4 linked regions of the Acidicapsa acidisoli genome follow. The protein of the gene in region 2 interacts with the protein of the main gene of each other region in a pairwise test. Links are inferred from orthologs where the notes say so. Each region holds a gene or a part of one and is shown on either strand. Other genes may lie near its edges. The genes, in order: obgE, rplL, nikR and dnaE.

Region 1 (4,159 bases), 970 kb from region 2 along the record:
AGAGGGCCATCAGCTCCGCATTCATCTCAACGCGCTTGGGATCGTTCATCTTGAGATGCGCGTAGCGCTTCTTCAGAGCATCGACCTTGGGCTGGACGCGCATCATTTTCAACGAGGACCCCATCGACATCATCCGAGGCCATAGCATCAATGCATTGAAAATCACCGTGAGGACGATGATTGCCCAGCCCCAATTACTAACTAAGTGTTCGTGCACCAGGCACAACGCCAAATAGAGTGGCGTGGCCAGCACGGTGAGCCAGCCAAACTGATTCGGCGCGGTTGCGGCCTTGGATATGCTCCCATCCTGCGTGCTGGATGCAGCAAGTTGGTTCAATAGTGTTGGCGTACCGGGCTTGGAATTGACGAAATATAGGAGACTGCACAGAATCACGAACGCCAGGATTGCGAGAACCAGGATGGATCGGCCATCGCCACCACCGGAATTTTGATTCGGAAGATTGGGATTGAAAATTTCGGACAAAGGACACCTTTTCCTTCCGGGACGATGGCCCGGAAAACAGTTGAAAGACAAACGAATGCATCGCCATCAAAATCGCGCAATGCTCGTGCAATCCACTGGAATCAGGAAAAGATAGGCGGAGGCCGCTGAAAGGAAGGGGCGAGACGTGGTCCTTGAACCACAACGCGCGAAGGCACCGAGATCCAAAGATCTCTGCGGCCGAGTGGCGGAGTCCATGAGAGCGGGAACGCCTTGAGGTGACCAGTAATCGTGCGATAGATCTCTGGGGATTGCACGACCACAAAAAGTAGAAGACATGTGAGCAGGAGAACGGAGACCATCCCGCTTATCCCCGCAAACAGGAGGGCCTGATAATACGGAAGGCACAGCACGAGCAGGCAGAAGCACTCCTCTAGAGCCGCCTGCCGATAGCCTTCAGGTTTCCTCACGCGCTCTCCGATCGAAATCATTGTACGACCGAGTGACCGCTTGGTGTTGAAGCTGCTCAATCCGGCCGGTTTGTGCGCCTCAGCCTAAGTGAACCTGTTACACCATCGGAAACCCGTTTGCGGAGAATTACCCTCCCAACGCGCACAATAAAGAAAGCACTTGTCCCATACGCCGCCATCTGCGAAGAAAGGAATTCTCATGCGCATAATTCGTCCTTTTTTGCCACTTTTGGGGCGTTTTCCGACATGTTTTCAGACTATAGCTTTATGATATAAAACAACTTACGCGGAAAAAACAGGGTACCCCCACCCCCTCCCCGAGCGGACAGCTTCAAATTCGCCACTTCTTCGCCTAAAGCAGGAAAGAATCTCCCCGTCGCTCCCAATTCAGCATGAATGCAGAGAATTCGCGAATCACAACCGGCTCAATCAATCAAACACTAAAACACAGGCTCTGGAGCCTCTACATCCCGCGCTTCGCGAACATGCTTGGCCAGCGACCACTTAAGATCCTCGATCCCCTGTCCCGTCACCGCTGAAATCGCGTGAAACTCCAGCTTGCGCCGCTTGGCCGACGCGGTCAGTTTTTTGAGCTTCTCGGGGTTCGCGGTATCAACCTTCGATGCAACCATAATCATCGGCTTTTCCGCCAAACCGTGCCCGAAGTTCTCAAGCTCTGCGCAGATCACCTTGAAGTCCTCAATCGGGTCCGGCCGCCCGGAGCTATCTGAAACATCGATCAGGTGTACGAGTACACGCGTCCGCTCGATATGCCGCAGAAACTGAATTCCCAACCCCGCGCCAAGATGTGCGCCCTCAATGAGACCGGGCATATCGGCAACAACATAACTCTCTTCATTCGGAACGTCGCCCACCGTAACCACGCCCAGATTGGGCTGCAACGTCGTAAACGGGTAATCGGCGATCTTGGGCTTGGCCGCCGAGACGCGCGAGATCAGTGTCGACTTTCCGGCGTTCGGATAGCCGACAAGACCGACATCCGCAAGCAGCTTCAGCTCCAGACGATAGGTGCGTTCCTCGCCCAGCCTCCCCGGTTCCGACTCCCTCGGAGCCTGATGGACAGGCGTGGCAAAGTGCTGGTTACCGCGTCCTCCGCGGCCGCCCTTGGCGATCACGAAACTCTCGCCGGGCAACGCAAAATCGTGTACCAACTCGCCTGTCTCGGCGTCGAAAAGGCTCGTCCCTACCGGAACTTTCAGCGTGATCGACTCGCCGTCGCTCCCCGTGCAGTTGGAGCCTTCTCCATGCCGCCCGCGTCCCGCCTTGTGCTCCGGGTTGAACCGAAAATGGATCAGCGTATTGTGCTGTTGGCTGGACTGCATAACCACATCGCCACCTCGTCCGCCATCGCCGCCCGACGGACCGCCGCGCGGCACGAACTTTTCCCGCCGGAAGGCAACGCAACCGTTGCCGCCATCGCCGGCTTTGACCAGAATTCTTGCTTCATCAATGAACATAAGTACAAAATCCAACTTCCTGTCTTTCCAGTCTAGCGGAATGCAACTATACTCGCTCGTAACACCCAAGAACCTCGCAGGAAAGCACGACTTTCAAAGCGGGTCGCTCACGCACTCCGAACTGGCTCCGCGGTATTTCCGCTACCCTGGTCCGTGCGGAAATACTTAGATTCTGTAACTTTCTTCCCGGATTTGCTCTAAGTCAGGCCCCTCGCCATCGGAAACGCGGGCGAACGGTCGCCTTTGGAGCGCAACGGGATGAAGAGCAAGAGTGGTTTCCGGAGAATCCAGCCAACGCGAGCCGCAATTCTTTGGCTAGCTGCGACCATTCTGACTGTTGCTGGCGCGCAGGCCAAGTCCCCCGAAGCCGCCGCGACTGGCACGCTCGACGGCAAACTAACAGACTTGAACAGCACGCCGCTCGCGCAAGCCGTCGTCGTCGTGCGCAATGTGACGACCGGCGCGACCTTGCGCGGCGTCACCGGTAAAAACGGCAGCTATCGCTTTACAGGACTCGGAGCAGGCGAATATCAACTGGAAGCCTCAGTTCCTGCGTTGGGCAAGGGCGGCGTCGATGGCATCCTCGTCTCTGCAGGGCACGCGACGCGCGTCCAGGCTGCGCTGGCGATGCAGCTTCCGAACCAGGCACTCCCTATCGAAGCCGATCTTCACGAACTCGACCCTGTCTCCGCCGCCGTCACCACGCTGATCCCAGGCGAAGAACTGAGTTCCCTGCCGATGGGCGCGCGTAACTGGCAAGAGTTCGCCGCCATCACTCCCGCAGCCAGTTCCGCAGCGCAGGGCGAAAATAGTAGTGGCCAAATCGGCGACCAGCCTGAAGACGCTAGCGATCCGCAGCACGAGACCCTAGCGATGAGCGGCAGCATCGCCAATCCGACGGCCGCCAGCATAGACGGCATCGAGAACTCACCCGGCTTTCGCACCAGCAGCGACCGCGAAAGCCGCCAGACCGAGTCAGTCGGCGAATCCGCCGTGCTCTCCATGGAAGCGCGCACCAGCAATTCAGCAGCCGATCAGGGACGATCCTCAGGTGGAGCGATCCGGCTCAACACCAATCAGGGCCACAACGGACTGCATGGCCAGGCCTTCTACTTCGACAAGCAGAATCTTTGGGGTGCGCAGAATCCCTACACGCAATGGGTGCAGCAGACCGCCCCCGCAAGCGGGGGCGACACGGCACAGTTCACCGCCGAGCCTTATACCCCCCCAAACACGCGCCAGACCCTCGGCATCGGCATCGGTAGCAATATCCGGCGCGACAAGCTCTTCTGGTTTGCCGCTTTGGACGGCCTGTTGCGTAACGACCCCGCCGTCGCATCGGTCCGCCATCCTACAGATTTCTTTGCCCAACCCACGCTCGATGACCTGATCATGCTCGCCGCCCGGCTCGACCTGCCCGGCCCGGCAATCGAGGAAGCTGCAGCCACCAGCTACTCCAACTGGCTCAATGAGATGGCTGGCCTGCTCGGCCCAGTGCCGCGTACCGCCAGCCAGTGGCAAGGCTTTGGACGCCTCGACTGGCAGAACGAGCGCCAGCACGTGACAGTCGAAGGGAACGCAACGAATGTCAATGCTCCCGCAGGCGCGCTCACCCGCAGTTCGGAGACTTACGGCAGCCACAGCTTCGGCAACAGCAACGCCACAGACACATGGGGCTTGGCCAAACTCGACAGCTTCCTCACACCCAACCTGCTCAACGACGTTGCGGCGCTCTACTCGCGCCACATCCAGAGCGAGACTCCGCAGAC
Region 2 (4,147 bases):
GTTTCTCTCGCAGCAGCTATGGGGCTCAACCTACGCAATCTGGCCCTTGCTCATCCTGCTCATCGCACAAATGCTGACCGCCGCTCCATCAGCTGTCCGGCAGATAGTTCTCCCGCTTGCCATAGTGGTCTCAGCGACCTTCCTGATCTGCGGTGGCCTCTATGCGGCAGGCCACGAGCGCATGAACTACCTGAATATTCCCGATCAGCCGCTTTACCGCGCCACGCTGCCAGCCTTACGGGAAATGGCCGATCGCGGGCCATATCTGCCAGATTTCGAGGAACTTGTACGCTTTGCGGCGAAAGAAATCCCGCCGCAGGACGGGATTCTGCTGCTTCCCGGCGAAGAGCCATTTTTCTTCGCCAGTGGGCGAGTCCCCGAATTTCCAGTTCAGATCTTCGACAACACGACCGACCCATATTCAGCCGCCGCACTGCTCGAAGCCGCTCGCCAGCACAATATCCGTTGGGTGATCGTGAAGACCCGCCTGCAGTCGAACGAAGATCCGTTGCCGGACAGAGCGCTGGTGCTGTCTTTGATCACAAAAGAATTCACGCTCTTCCATAAACTTGGCGGCTATGACATCTATCTCCGTTCAAAAGAAGCAGCAGACTAATCACTGGTGTAAGCACCGGTTCCCGACCGCTCCGATTTGCGCCCGCAATCAAACTCTGTCATACTTCATAAATGTGTCCACTCCTCGGAGTGGCCCATCAACAACACCACGGCACTTGGGCTCGAAATGAAATTCGCTACCCAGCGATTTCGTGAGCTTCCCGCAACGCGGGACCGGCAATTGCGGTGGGAGATGAGGATAAATGGCAAAGAAAGCCAGCAAGAATATTACGAAGTCGCGTGCGGCTGTTGAGCCCCGCAATTACCTGCTGCCAGAGGCGGTAGGACTCCTGAAAAAGGTAAAGTTCGCCAAGTTCGACGAAACCGTCGATCTGACCATGCGTCTTGGTGTGGATACCCGCCACGCCGACCAGATGGTTCGCGGCACGGTTGTGCTTCCTCACGGACTCGGCAAGACCAAGATTGTCGCCGTCATCGCTTCCGGTGATCGTCTCAAGGACGCCGAAGCTGCTGGTGCGGATTTCGTCGGCGGCGAAGAGATGGTCGAGAAGATCCAGAAGGAATCGTGGACCGCATTTGATGCCCTGATTGCCACGCCCGACATGATGAAGTCTGTCGGTCGTCTGGGTAAGGTTCTTGGACCACGCGGCCTGATGCCGAATCCGAAAACTGGAACCGTCACGCAGGACGTCGCTGCCGCAGTTAAGGAAATCAAGGCCGGTAAGGTTGAGTTCCGCGCCGATAAGACGGCCCTGGTGCATGTTCCGGTAGGCAAGCTGAGCTTCCCGCCGGAAAAGCTCGTCGAGAACGCGACCACTGTTTTGGCCAGCGTGATGCGCGCCAAGCCTTCAGCCGCGAAAGGCAAGTACGTCAAAGGGATCACGCTGAGCTCGACGATGGGCCCTGGTGTTCCGATTGACGGCGCCGTAGCGGATGCAGCGGCTAAGTAAGCCGACTTTAGAGATTTTCCCGTTCTCCTCTTTTCAGCCTCTGGCGCCAGGCTTCCGAATCGGAGCTGTCGGCAACAGGAAGAGATGAGTTTTGAGCCCGGACGAGGGCGACGGGCTAAGCGGGACGGGCTGGCCGAACGGACCAGGAGTTAAGTAATGGCATTGACAAGGGCGAAAAAGACGCAGAAGGTTCAGGTTCTGGCGAAAGAGCTAGAGACCTCTACAACGGCAATCATTGGCACCTTTGCCAAGATGACGGTGGCGCAGGATTTTGAGCTGCGCAAGGTCGTCCGCGGCGCGGGTGGCAAGTATCGCGTGCTCAAGAACAAGCTGGCAGCCAAGGCTAGCGAAGGCACCAAGGTTGAGCAGGCGCTCAAGGGCCTCAAGGGCGTTTCGGCGGCGGCATTCACCTCCGGCGACCCGGTCGAACTGGCCAAGGTCTTCTCGAAGTGGGTCTCTGACAACGCCGAGTTCACCTTCAAGCTGGGCATCGTTGACGGCAAGCTGATCAACGTCGAGGAAGTCAAGGCGCTCGCCTCGATGCCGCCGAAGGAAGAAATTTACGCGAAGCTCCTCTTCCTTATCAACGCTCCGGCGCAGCGTCTGGTTACCGTGCTCAATGCGACCGGTCGCGACCTGGCCGTTGTGGTCAACGAAGCGGTCAAGGGCGAGAAATTTGGCGGCGCTGCGGCTCCGGCCAAGGTGGCTTCCGCAGAGGCGGTTGCCGCACCTGAGCCGGAAAAGCAGGCAGAAGCTGTGGCGACCGAAGCTCCCGTTGAGGGTGCAGTGGTTCCCGAGCCTCCTGTGGCCGAGTAAAACAAGTTTTCCGCGGAGCAGCGGCAAGGGGCGCCGGGTCTGGGCGCGTCGGAAACCTTGCAGCTGGGCTGGCGGGGTAGTAGAAAATTTCACACGAGTCTGGATTGGAGAACAAAATGGCGGATTTGAATCAGTTGGAAGAGCAGATTGTTAGCCTGAGCCTGCTGGAAGCAGCGGCCCTGGTAAAGAAGCTGGAAGAGCGTCTTGGTGTTTCGGCAGCAGCAGCGGCCCCGGTCGCGGTTGCGGCTGGCGGCGGCGCAGCAGCCCCGGCAGAGGTTGTGGAGCAGACCGAGTTCCAAGTCATCCTCAAGGATGCCGGCGCGAACAAGATCAGCACCATTAAGGCTGTCCGTGAAGTCACTTCGCTCGGTCTGAAGGAAGCCAAGGATCTGGTCGACGGCGCTCCCAAGGCCCTGAAGGAAAATGCGACCAAGGAAGAGGCCGAGGCTATCAAGAAGAAGTTCGAAGGCGTTGCAACCATCGAAATCAAGTAACGGCCGATCGGGTAGTTAGCAATTTCAATACCACGCATTTGCAATTGCGGCCAAGACGCGCTACATTAAAAGTTGCGCGTCTTGCCGTCCCTTTTTGCTTTCCCTTAACTTTTTGGGAAGGGATCGGGGAGAATGCGTACTCGGAAAGATACACGTCAATGGCATTTTCAGCGCCTCAGGTTTGGGGATAGCCAAGCTCCCTTTCATGGTGCGCTGAAGAAGGAATGGCCATCGGGTTGACAATCGCGCGCGGAGTGATTGTCGACGGGCAAGCTGAAGTGGGTGGGTTCTAATAGAAGCGAGCTTTGGGATCGGCGAGAGTGGGGATCAAATTCGGCAAAAGGGCACAGAAGCTTAGCTGCGCTCGTGAGGCGTACTGTCTTCACGGGCATACAGTCATGTTTAATGTAGATTTTCTTGCCTGCCGTTACCGTTCTCTTTCGACCGGGTTGCGTGTTTCATTATCCTCTCTTGCTCCCTTTGTTGTCCGATCCGGTTCGGCCGCCTTCGGTTTCAGCTCTCAATAAGCGGGAGTTTAGCCGCCGGAGGTAATTAGGGCAAGTGGAAAACTTTCCGGGTCCGCGGATGTTGCTTGGTGCTTGCTGGTTTGATTCGCGCTGCAGGACAGCACTTGTGGCCGCGATTTGCTGAACGGTACCCGCAGCCGGGTCCCGATTTGCGGGGAAACAGTACCGCACGAAACACCAATCCGATGTACGCCGGTGGCCGTGAGACTCGGGCCGCTGGTGCTCTGGCCGCCAGAAGCGACCAGAACCTCGGGGATACGAGCCTCAGGAGTGAAGCATGCCGAACGAGAATCGCGCCATTCGCAGCCGACTCGATTTTTCCAAGATTCCTACCGCCATCCAGATTCCTAACCTGATCGAAGTGCAGCGGCGTTCCTATGAGCGCTTCCTGCAGATGGACAAGCTCCCCAATGAGCGGGACGATAACGGTTTGCAGTCAGTTTTTACCTCGGTTTTTCCGATTACGGACTTCCGCAATATCTCGCAACTTGATTTTGTGGATTTTTCGATCGGCAACTGGGAGTGCAAGTGCGGTCACCTCAAGGGACTGCATCACCTGCGCACGGCTTGCGTCTCCTGCGGATCGATGGTCATCACGGATCCGTTCCATCCCGGCGATGTACTGTGCCAGCACTGCGGCACGTACAACAAGAACACGCCTGACTTCTGCAACAAGTGCGGCGACCCCGTCGGTCTGCAATTGAAGTACGACCAGCAGGAGTGCGAAGAGCGCGGCATGACTTTCTCTGCTCCGCTCAAGGTCACCGTGCGCCTGACGATCTAC
Region 3 (4,178 bases), on a different replicon or contig from region 2:
CACGACGATGTCGCCGACCTGAAGGGTGGGATGCGCCACCCCTTTGCCCCTGCGAATGAGAGCCTTGACACGCGCAAGCAACTCGCCCAGGTCAAACGGCTTGCTCAGATAATCGTCCGCTCCTGCATTCAATAAGCTGATCGTAGACCCGACCTCGCCTCGCGCTGTCAGTATCAACACCGGTGTCTCGTCCTTGCTGGCGCGTAGCCTCTTCAGAACGCCGACTCCGTCAAGCCTGGGCAGCATCAGATCAAGGATGATCAGGTCATAGCAGCGGTTACCGGCCAGTTCCACACCGGTCACACCATCCTCGGCGCAGTCGACGGCGAAACCGGGACCTTCCCGCAGGGCGCGGGCTACGTTTTCCGCGAGACGGAGTTCATCTTCAATCAGCAGAACACGCATGAAATCATTATCAACCCCGCCACATGAAGCGAACCTTAAGAGTAATCCCCCTGCGCCGCTACCGATTGGATTGGATTGGAGACATGAAATTGAGCGTCACGCCCGCGCCACCGTGCGATCAAAGCATCTCTGGGATACTTAGGATTCAACGCGTTCCGGTTCGAGAATGTCAAAGCGTCGCCATTTATAAACGGCGATAGAAACAATCCAACTCACGGCGAACAGGGCAATGATGAAGTAGCCCAGCAGGCCGAAGTTGTCATTTAGCTTGTTCACCAGATCCCAGAACACACCCGTCGGATGGAACTGATCCGCAAGCAGGCCGAGCGCTTCGATTCCACCCACAGCAATGGCGACCACGACCGAAACCGAAGTAATAGTGATGTTATAGTACAGCTTGCGGATTGGCTTCACGAAGGCCCATCCGTAGGCGCCGAGCATCAGAATATTGTCGGTAGTGTCGATTAATGACATGCCTGCCGCAAACAGCGCCGGGAAGACAAGAATCGACCACAAGGAAAGCCCTTTCGAAGCTTCGGCGGCGGAGATGCCCAGCAGTCCAATCTCGGTCGCGGTATCGAATCCGAGGCCAAACAGCACGCCGAGCGGATACATGTGCCAACTGCTCCGGATCATGGCGAACATTGGCCGGAAGAGCCTTGACAGAAAACCGCGGTTGCCAAGCAGCAGATCGAGATCCTCTTCAACATAAGGCTCGCCACGCCGCACCCGCGTGAAGGTGCGATAGACCGATTGAAGAACCATCAGATTGACGATCGCAATTCCAAAAAGAAAGAAGGTCGACGCCAGCGTGCCGATCACACCGCCAATCGCCCTGACAGCGTCGAAGCGATGCTGCAATGCGAGCGCCGTCCCCGCAATTGCGATGGAACCTGCAATGACGATGGTGGAGTGCCCGAGAGAGAACATCAGCCCGACAGCTACAGGCTTCTTGCCTTCTTGCATCAATTTCCGGGTGACGTTGTCGATAGCAGCGATATGATCCGCATCAACGGCGTGGCGCAGACCAAAACTGTACGCCAAAAATGCCGTTCCGAGCAGTACCGGAAATCGATCAAATGCAATCAGCGCCCACGCCCAGACCACTAGATTGAATACCAGCAGGACGCTATAAATTCCGATGACTCTGCCACGAGTATTGTGGTCTTCGTCGTTGAGGAGAGCCCGCAGGAAGGATGGCATCGGATTCCTTGAATCTTCGAGTCCGCAGATTGCGAATTCCGCAGCAGCCGGACCGATATCTCCTCGATCGTAGCACGTATTTTGGAAGTGTGTTACGCTTTACAGCGATTCGGAAATCGCTCTAATCGGAGATTGCTCTAGGGATGCTCGTGGTGTCCGGCCTTAATATCAGTGCCCGAGTTCGTCAGGACCAGTTTTCCTAACTCCACTCCGCGCAGTGCCAGCATTCCATCAGCCACGGCCTGAAGTTTTTTGCTCTTGCCCTTCATGATGATCACTTCCAGGCAGTAGTTGTGGTCAAGATGGACGTGCGTCGCCGCCAGAATCATCGCGCCTGCGGTATGCTGCACCTCGGTCAACTTCTGCGACAAATTCTGTACGTGGTGGTCGTAAACCAGCGTCAGCGTACCGACCACTGGCTTGTTCGAAACCACAATCTCTGAAAGAAGCGCCTCACGGATCAGATCGCGAATCGCCTCGGAGCGATTCTCGTAACCGCGTTTGGCGATCAAGTGGTCAAACTCGTGCAGCAGATCCTCTTCAAGCGAAACGCCGGTGCGAATCAGTTGCGGCATAGACATTCTCCGCAACGATTGTAAAGGCAGAATAATGCACGGGGCCAAAGCAATCAGCCTTGGCCCCGTGAGATCTGTTGCCTTTTAATTCAGTGCTTGAGCAGAGCCAGCATCTCTGGATCGTCTAACTGTTGCGCCAGATAAATTGCATCGAAGCCGCGCTTGTCCTTCATCGTTGGATCGGCCTTGGCCGCCAGCAGCAGTTTGACTGCGTTCTTTCGGCCGAACTCGACTGCGTACATCAGGCTGGTCGCGCCGTTGTCGTCCGCGGCATTAATGTCAGCCTTGGCGTCAATCAGCAGCTTCACGCATTTTTCGTCGCCCTGAAACGATGCGGCCATGAGTGCCGTGCGGCCGACCGGGTCCTTGATTTCCGTGGAAGCGTGGTGCTGCAACAACAACTCCGCGACATCGGGACTTCCGTTATAGGAAGCCAGCACCAGGGCAGTAAAACCATCCTCATTCCGTTGATTGATGTCGACGTTGCCTGCGATGAGGCTCTGCACTGTCTTCGTGTCGTCAGCGCGAGCAGCATTGAACAGATCCGACGACTGCGCCTGCACTCTGGGCACGCACAACATCACCGCGAATAAAACAAAAAACAATGTATCCTTCATGATCTCTCTACTTCCAGAGTCGCTGTTTATGTAACGGCTCAATTTCCCATTGCTGAAGCTGTCGTCGAATGCGATGCATCCCAGTCGCGAAGAACTTTGACCACAGAGAACTTCGCGAACATGACCGCGTATGCCATGCAGGTCAGCCCCTTTGCGTCCCTGGCATGGATGTCCGCGCCGTGATCGAGGAGCAGCTTTACATCCCTGTCGTCTCCCTTGAAGGCAGCTCCCATCAAGGCTGTCCGGCCCGAGGCGTCCTTCTTCTCTGTGGCCGCGCCATGGTCGAGGAGGAACTGTGCCACCTCGTAGCTTCCGTTGTACGTCGCAATGATCAGCGGCGTGTAGCCCTTCTCATCCTGCTGGTTGATGTCGGCCTTGTTTGCAAGCAGAGCCTTCGCACCGCTCAGATCATTCGTCCGCGCCGCAATGAACAAGTTCGCGGACTGTGCGTTTGCCATCCCGGTAAGGGCGACACACGCGAACAAGATAGCGATCCATCCAGTTTTCATAGAGTTCTCTCTTTTGCTGCGCAGACGCAGCCCGAGCATTGAAATCTACGCTCGGACTGCAATCTGTCTATTGCGTGTTTGTAATTAGAGTGCGGCAGCGCGAGTTGCAACCTGATCTACGCTGATGTGCAGGCCATCTGCAAGGCGGGTTCCGTAGTTCTTGTCTGCCTTGTAGAAGTTGGCCACCGCCGCAAGGACTGTGTCCGGATTGGTAATCTGCGAGAGGTCGTGCACCAGGTTCTCAATCAGGTCGTCCTGATCCTGCTTGCTCACGGAGCGGTACAACTCGCCTGCCTGACGATACTCATCCTTGATCCGGATGGGCTTCTGCTGGCTTGGGCCGTCCGGCTGAATCGGGGAATAATCGAAGGCCGGATTCTCGGCAATCGTGTTCTCTGCGCGATTCGGCTGGTAGTTGTACTCACCGTGCGTCTCGCGGTTGTCCATGTGGCCATCCTGGCTGTAGTTGTTGACCGGCGAGATGGGGCGGTTGATTGGCAGCTGCTGAAAGTCGGGTCCGATGCGGTAGCGCTGCGTGTCGAGGTACGAGAACAGACGTCCCTGCAGCATGCGATCCGGCGAGGGCTCGATACCGGAAACCAAATTGCCGGGCGCGAAGGCTGACTCTTCGGTTTCCTGGAAGAAGTTATCGGGCATCTTGTTGAGGGTCATCTTGCCGATCTTGGTCTGGGGGAAGATCGACTCGGGCCAAATCTTGGTGTCGTCAAACGGATCGAAGTCCAGCTTATCCAACTGCTCCTGTGTCGCGATCTGCACGCTCAGCTCCCAGGAGGGGAAGTTGCCCTTGCCGACCTCGCGATAGAGATCGTCGGTGCCTTCCTGGGTGTCCTTCAGAAACGCGGCAGCAA
Region 4 (5,463 bases), on a different replicon or contig from region 2:
ACCGGCGCCAATCACATCATGTTCGGTCACGGCGATGCCATCTACTTCACCAACGCCGACGGCAAAGCCGTTGAGCCTCCGCACAAAGTTAAGGTTGACCCTGGCACTGCAAACGCAGGCGTCGTTGACGAAGTCGAGAACCCCAATCCCGCCAAGGGCACCAACAACTGGTACACCGAAGACGGCTACGGCGGCGGCTCTTTCGGATCGGCATCGTATGGTGGCGGTTCCTACTCCAACTGCTCGGATAAAGCCCAACCCGGCGTCGCCCCCATCGTGGACTATCTTGAAAAGATCAACATCGATCCGCGTTGCCAGGCAGGCCACTACTACCTGCTGAACAACTACAACCCCGGCTACTTCGGCAACGGCGCCAACGCCTATACCGACACCAACGCAAACAACACAGTGTTCACCATCCCTCCCTCAGCCGTTCCGAGCATCGGCGACGATATGAACAAAGCCGGCATGTCCTGGGTATACTACGGCGATCAGTGGAACAACTACGTTCCGGACCCCTATCAGCTCAACTACGGCGCGATCGGCGCAAATACGGATGAATATTGCAATATCTGCAATCCCTTCCAGTACGACACGTCGATCATGAAGAATCCCAACATCCGCAATGCGCACATTCAGGACACTGCGGTTCTGTATGACGAAATCGCAGCCGGAATCCTGCCCGCCGTCTCCATCGTCAAGCCCAGCGGACTTGTCGATGGCCACCCGTCTTCATCAAAACTGAACCTCTTCGAATCCTTCGTGAAGAAGATCGTGGAAGGGGTTAAGGCAAATCCGGATCTCTGGTCCACCACCGCGATCTTCATCACCTTCGATGAAGGCGGCGGCTACTATGACTCCGGATACGTGCAGCCCCTGGACTTCTTCGGCGACGGTACCCGTATTCCCCTGCTCGTCGTTTCTTCCTTCGTAAAGCAAGGCCACATCGACCACGCGTATGCCGACCACGTCTCGATAGACAAGTTCATCGAAGCTAACTGGGGACTTCCAACCATCACCCATCGCAGCCGCGATAACTTCCCCAACCCAATCGCAACGCCCGGTAATCCTTACGTTCCGGTCAACTCACCAGCTATCGACGACCTATTCGGTCTGTTCGATTTCCACCACTCCCGGTAAGGACGAGGAAAGAAATAGCTCAGCCGGTCAGCATCACATCGCTGACCGGCTCTTTTTGTTTTGCTGGCAACTAACTCAATACCTGCACCGCACCCCGCCCCAGCAGCTCCTCAATCGACTCAACCCAGCCCCGATCCGCAGCCACGGAAACCCCTGCAGGCTCCAGAACCACCTCATACTGCCCCTTCTTCTGCAGATGCATCATCACCTTGCCCGGTCCCGGAGCAGCATCGATCTTCGCCCGCAGCACCGCAAATATCTCATCGCTGGCAATATCCAGATTCATCCGCAGCCGAACACCCGAAGGCAGCCGGATCTGCACCTCATCCAGCGGCTGTAACCCGCTGATCGCCAGCTTGGGAGCAGAGTCCTCCTCGCCGATGAGCGCCCCGCGCAGCAAGACCGCCGCTTCGGTCTTAAGCTGCTCGGAAAGCCGCTCGTAGTCCTTGGCAAAACAGATCACATCGATCTTTCCTGTCGCATCTTCAAGCTGGCCCTGCGCATACATCTTGTCGTTGCGCTTGCTCTTGGCCGCACGCATCCCGACCAGTACCCCTGCAATGGAGATTTCACTCGAAGGATCGCGCTGCTGCCCCCACTTCGGCGGCGGAGGCGGCTTCATCTCCAGCGCAGTCGCCGTATCGACAACATTGGTCAGATTGCGCAGCTTTTCCGCATACTTGTCCAGCGGATGCCCCGAGACAAAGAAGCCCAGCACCTCTTTTTCCCCGTCCAGCCGAGCTTTTTCTTCCCAATCCGCCACATGCGGCAGATCGCTTCCATTGCCGCCCTTTGCGGGTGCTTCGTTGAACAGCCCAAACAACCCATGCTGCCCCTGCTCGGCATCCTTCTGCGCCTTCTGGCCGCGCTCAATCGCCCGGTCGATGACCGCAAAAAGCTGCGCCCGCGTACCCATTGAATCCAGCGCGCCAGCCTTGATCAGCGATTCAAGAACCCTCTTGTTCAGCAGCCGCAGATCGACCTTCTCGCAGAACTCCCAGAATGTGGTGAAGGTACTTCCCTTCGCTTCTAGTTCCCGTCTCACCGACAAGATCGACTCAATCGCATTGCCGCCGACGTTCTTGATCGCCGTCAGTCCAAAGCGAATCACATCGCCGCTGGGCGTGAACTGCGCGCCGGAAAGCCGCACATCTGGCGGCTCGACGCTGATGCCCATCTCGCGGCACTCCTGAATGTACTTGACCACATTCTCAGGCTTTGAAATTTCCGAAGATAGCAGCGCAGCCATGAACTCCACCGGATAATGCGTCTTCAGATAGGCCGTCTGATAAGCCAGCAACGCATAAGCCGCCGAGTGCGACTTATTGAAGCCGTATCCCGCAAACTTCTCCATCTGGTCAAAGATCTCGCCCGCCGGCTCCTTCGGCAGTCCCAGACCAGCCGCGCCCTCCATGAAACGATTGCGCTGCTTGGCCATCTCAGCCGGATCTTTCTTACCCATCGCCCTGCGCAGCAGATCGGCTTCGCCAAGCGAATAGCTCGCCAGCACGTTCGCGATCTGCATCACCTGCTCCTGGTAGACGATAACGCCCAGCGTCTCCTTGAGCAGCGGCTCTTGCTGCGGCAGCATGTACTCAACCTTGCGCCGTCCCCACTTGCGCTCGATGAAGTCATCGATCATACCGCCCTGGATCGGCCCCGGACGATACAGCGCGTTGAGCGCGGTCAGGTCCTCAATCGACTCCGGCTTGTACCGCCGCAACACGTCGCGCATCCCACCCGACTCAAACTGAAATACGCCGGAAGTCAGCGCACGATGAAATACCTTTTCGTAAGTAGCCTTATCGTCCAGCTCAATGGCATCGATATCCAGCCGCTCGCCGCGATTCTCCTCAATGAGCTTCAACGCATCGGTGATCACCGTCAGCGTCGTCAAGCCCAGGAAGTCCATCTTGAGCAAGCCCATCTTGTCGATCGCGAACATATCGTAAGCGGTCACAATTTCGTCGTTCTTTGTCTTCGCGATGGGCACCAGTTCCGTCAACGGTCGCGGCGCGATCACAACGCCCGCCGCATGAACTCCGGAACCACGCACCAGCCCCTCAAGCCTCTTGGCCGTATCGATCAACTCGCGAATCTGGACATCGGAGTCATAGACCTTTGCCAGCTCCGGCTGCTCCTCCAACGCCTTGTCGATGGTGATGCCGATCGTCGACGGAATCAGTTTGGCGATGCGGTCCACGTCGCCGTAGGGCATATCCATGGCGCGGCCGCAGTCCTTGATTGCAGCTTTCGCAGCCATCGTGTTGAAGGTGATGATCTGCGCCACCTGCTCGCGCCCATACTTGCGCGTCACATACTCGATCACCTCGCCGCGCCGGTTCATGCAGAAATCCACGTCGATATCGGGCATCGACACGCGCTCCGGATTCAGAAACCGCTCAAAGAGCAGCGCATTCTGCAGCGGATCGACATTGGTAATCTCCATCACATACGCCACCAGCGAGCCAGCCGCCGAACCACGGCCTGGACCAACCGGAATCCCCTGCTCCCGCGCATAGCGAATGAAGTCCCAGACAATCAGGAAATAGCCCGAGTACTTCATCTGCTTGATGATGCCGATCTCGCGTTCAAGGCGCGCCTCGTACTCATGCAGCGGATGCCGCAACTGCCCCCGCGACTCAAGCTGACGGATCGCCGTCGCGAGCCGCTTGCGATAACCATCGCGGCAGATCTCCTCGAAGTAGCTGTCGATCGTGTGCCCCTCCGGAACAGCAAACTCCGGGAAGGGATTATCGACCTTGTTCAGCTTCAGATTGCAACGTTCCGCAATCTCCTGCGTCCGCTGAATCAGCGCCGGCGAATCCGGAAAGAGACGCAGCATCTCGTCGGCGGTCTTGACGTAGAACTGATCGGCATCGAAGCGGAACCGCTCGCGATCCTGAACCTTCGCTCCTGTCTGCACGCACAGCATCACGTCGTGAGATTTGTGGTCGTCCTCGCAGAGATAGTGCGAATCGTTCGTGGCCACCAGCGGAATATCCAGCTCGCGCTCCAGCTTGAATAGATCCGCATGAATGCGCTTCTCCAGCTCCAGCCCCTGATCCTGAATCTCAAGGTAGAAATTGCCGCGCCCGAAGATATCCTGATACTGCAGCGCAGTCGCGCGAGCCGCGTCGTAGTCTCCTTTGATCAACTGCTCCGAAAGCTCACCCGAAAGACAGCCCGAAAACCCAATCAGCCCGTTGGAGTGCGAGGCGAGATACTGCTTGCTCACCCGCGGCTTCTTGTAGAAGCCATGCACCGAAGCTTCCGACGTGATGCGAATCAGGTTGCGGTAACCCTCTTCGTTCTGCGCCAGCACCAGCAGATGGTTGTACTTGTCGCCACTCGGGTCCGCGCGATGGTCTTCATTCTTGCAGACGTACAACTCACAGCCCAGAATCGGCTTGATGCCTTTCTTCTTGGCGGCATCGAAGAAGTGCACCGCGCCATAAATATTCCCATGATCGGTCATCGCCACCGACTTCTGGCCAATCGATTCGACACGCGAAACGAGCTTGTCAACGTCGCACGCGCCGTCGAGCAGAGAGTAATCCGTATGCAGATGAAGATGAGTAAATTCAGCCATGCTTTTTTGTCACAATCTGGTCCGTCACAGTCAGGCTTCATTTTAGGCGTTTGTGCCGAACCGCGACTTGCGGTCCTCGCGCCGTAATGAGGAAAAGCCGGTACAAAACCCGCGACAACGGCAGGCAGAAGTCAAAAGAAAATCCCGGTTATCGCACCGGATATCGGATATGATTCGCGATGAATCCCAGGCGGTGCGGAAGGGGAAACGATGCGATATGGCTTGCGAATTCTTGGATTTCTGCTGTTAGGCATAGGAATTGTCTGGATCCTGCAGGGAGTCAACATACTGCCGGGCAGCTTCATGACCGGCCAGATCCGATGGGCATATCGCGGAGGGGCCACAGCCATCGTAGGCTTGGGGGTCCTGCTTTGGGCTGGCCGGTTCCCCAAACGCTCCTGATCGTCTCCGCTCTCTGCACCCTGCAGATTCCTAACAAGTCCCCGCGCTCCGCCAACATTAGTAAATTCAAATCTTTAGAGAGGATTATTTCCCTTGAAATTGCAACCCGCTTGGCAACTTCATCGTCTATTTGACGAGCGATTCCAATCACTCAGGTAGTCGCAGCGCCCGCAAAATTGGGCCAAGATGCGCGCTCTTGAAAAGGGTAAGGAATATAAATGGCACCCAACTGTCCGAAATGCGATTCGACTTCCACGCGGCGCATCGCGAGAAAGAAGTCTCTCAGTCATCGCCTGATGTACTTTCTTGGACGCTTCCCCTGGGAGTGT

The links.
Region 1: the proteins of rplL (region 2) and obgE interact in binary tests that used the Escherichia coli proteins (3 or more experiments, as listed by UniProt). The link is inferred for Acidicapsa acidisoli from one-to-one orthologs.
Region 3: the proteins of rplL (region 2) and nikR interact in binary tests that used the Escherichia coli proteins (3 or more experiments, as listed by UniProt). The link is inferred for Acidicapsa acidisoli from one-to-one orthologs.
Region 4: the proteins of rplL (region 2) and dnaE interact in binary tests that used the Escherichia coli proteins (3 or more experiments, as listed by UniProt). The link is inferred for Acidicapsa acidisoli from one-to-one orthologs.

Annotation. Positions count from the first base shown.
Region 1 is NZ_JAGSYI010000001.1:1,665,580-1,669,738, reverse strand. What follows is about bases 372-3,162. They hold obgE (GTPase ObgE), read right to left. Parts: upstream 2,391-3,162; coding sequence 1,353-2,390; downstream 372-1,352. Other genes in these bases: OHL23_RS06680 (carboxypeptidase-like regulatory domain-containing protein), read left to right, coding at 2,649-3,162; OHL23_RS06690 (hypothetical protein), read right to left, coding at 586-912; OHL23_RS06695 (YidC/Oxa1 family membrane protein insertase), read right to left, coding at 372-484. In the rest of the region: more of OHL23_RS06695, read right to left, coding at 1-371; more of OHL23_RS06680, read left to right, coding at 3,163-4,159. UniProt on the Escherichia coli protein: An essential GTPase which binds GTP, GDP and possibly (p)ppGpp with moderate affinity, with high nucleotide exchange rates and a fairly low GTP hydrolysis rate.
Region 2 is NZ_JAGSYI010000001.1:696,832-700,978, reverse strand. What follows is about bases 1,369-4,147. They hold rplL (50S ribosomal protein L7/L12), read left to right. Parts: upstream 1,369-2,458; coding sequence 2,459-2,836; downstream 2,837-4,147. Other genes in these bases: rpoB (DNA-directed RNA polymerase subunit beta), read left to right, coding at 3,641-4,147; rplJ (50S ribosomal protein L10), read left to right, coding at 1,683-2,342; rplA (50S ribosomal protein L1), read left to right, coding at 1,369-1,526. In the rest of the region: OHL23_RS02880 (hypothetical protein), read left to right, coding at 1-616; more of rplA, read left to right, coding at 819-1,368. UniProt on the Escherichia coli protein: The binding site for several of the GTPase factors involved in protein synthesis (IF-2, EF-Tu, EF-G and RF3). Is thus essential for accurate translation.
Region 3 is NZ_JAGSYI010000005.1:208,214-212,391, forward strand. Bases 465-3,274 are described here. They hold nikR (nickel-responsive transcriptional regulator NikR), read right to left. Parts: upstream 2,184-3,274; coding sequence 1,746-2,183; downstream 465-1,745. Other genes in these bases: OHL23_RS25960 (HoxN/HupN/NixA family nickel/cobalt transporter), read right to left, coding at 544-1,608; OHL23_RS25970 (ankyrin repeat domain-containing protein), read right to left, coding at 2,273-2,800; OHL23_RS25975 (ankyrin repeat domain-containing protein), read right to left, coding at 2,839-3,274. Outside these bases: OHL23_RS25955 (response regulator transcription factor), read right to left, coding at 1-405; more of OHL23_RS25975, read right to left, coding at 3,275-3,309; OHL23_RS25980 (catalase), read right to left, coding at 3,394-4,178. UniProt on the Escherichia coli protein: Transcriptional repressor of the nikABCDE operon. Is active in the presence of excessive concentrations of intracellular nickel.
Region 4 is NZ_JAGSYI010000004.1:397,527-402,989, forward strand. Bases 1,011-5,105 are described here. They hold dnaE (DNA polymerase III subunit alpha), read right to left. Parts: upstream 4,733-5,105; coding sequence 1,211-4,732; downstream 1,011-1,210. Other genes in these bases: OHL23_RS23655 (alkaline phosphatase family protein), read left to right, coding at 1,011-1,140; OHL23_RS23665 (hypothetical protein), read left to right, coding at 4,943-5,105. Outside these bases: more of OHL23_RS23655, read left to right, coding at 1-1,010; more of OHL23_RS23665, read left to right, coding at 5,106-5,134. UniProt on the Escherichia coli protein: DNA polymerase III is a complex, multichain enzyme responsible for most of the replicative synthesis in bacteria. This DNA polymerase also exhibits 3' to 5' exonuclease activity. The alpha chain is the DNA polymerase catalytic subunit.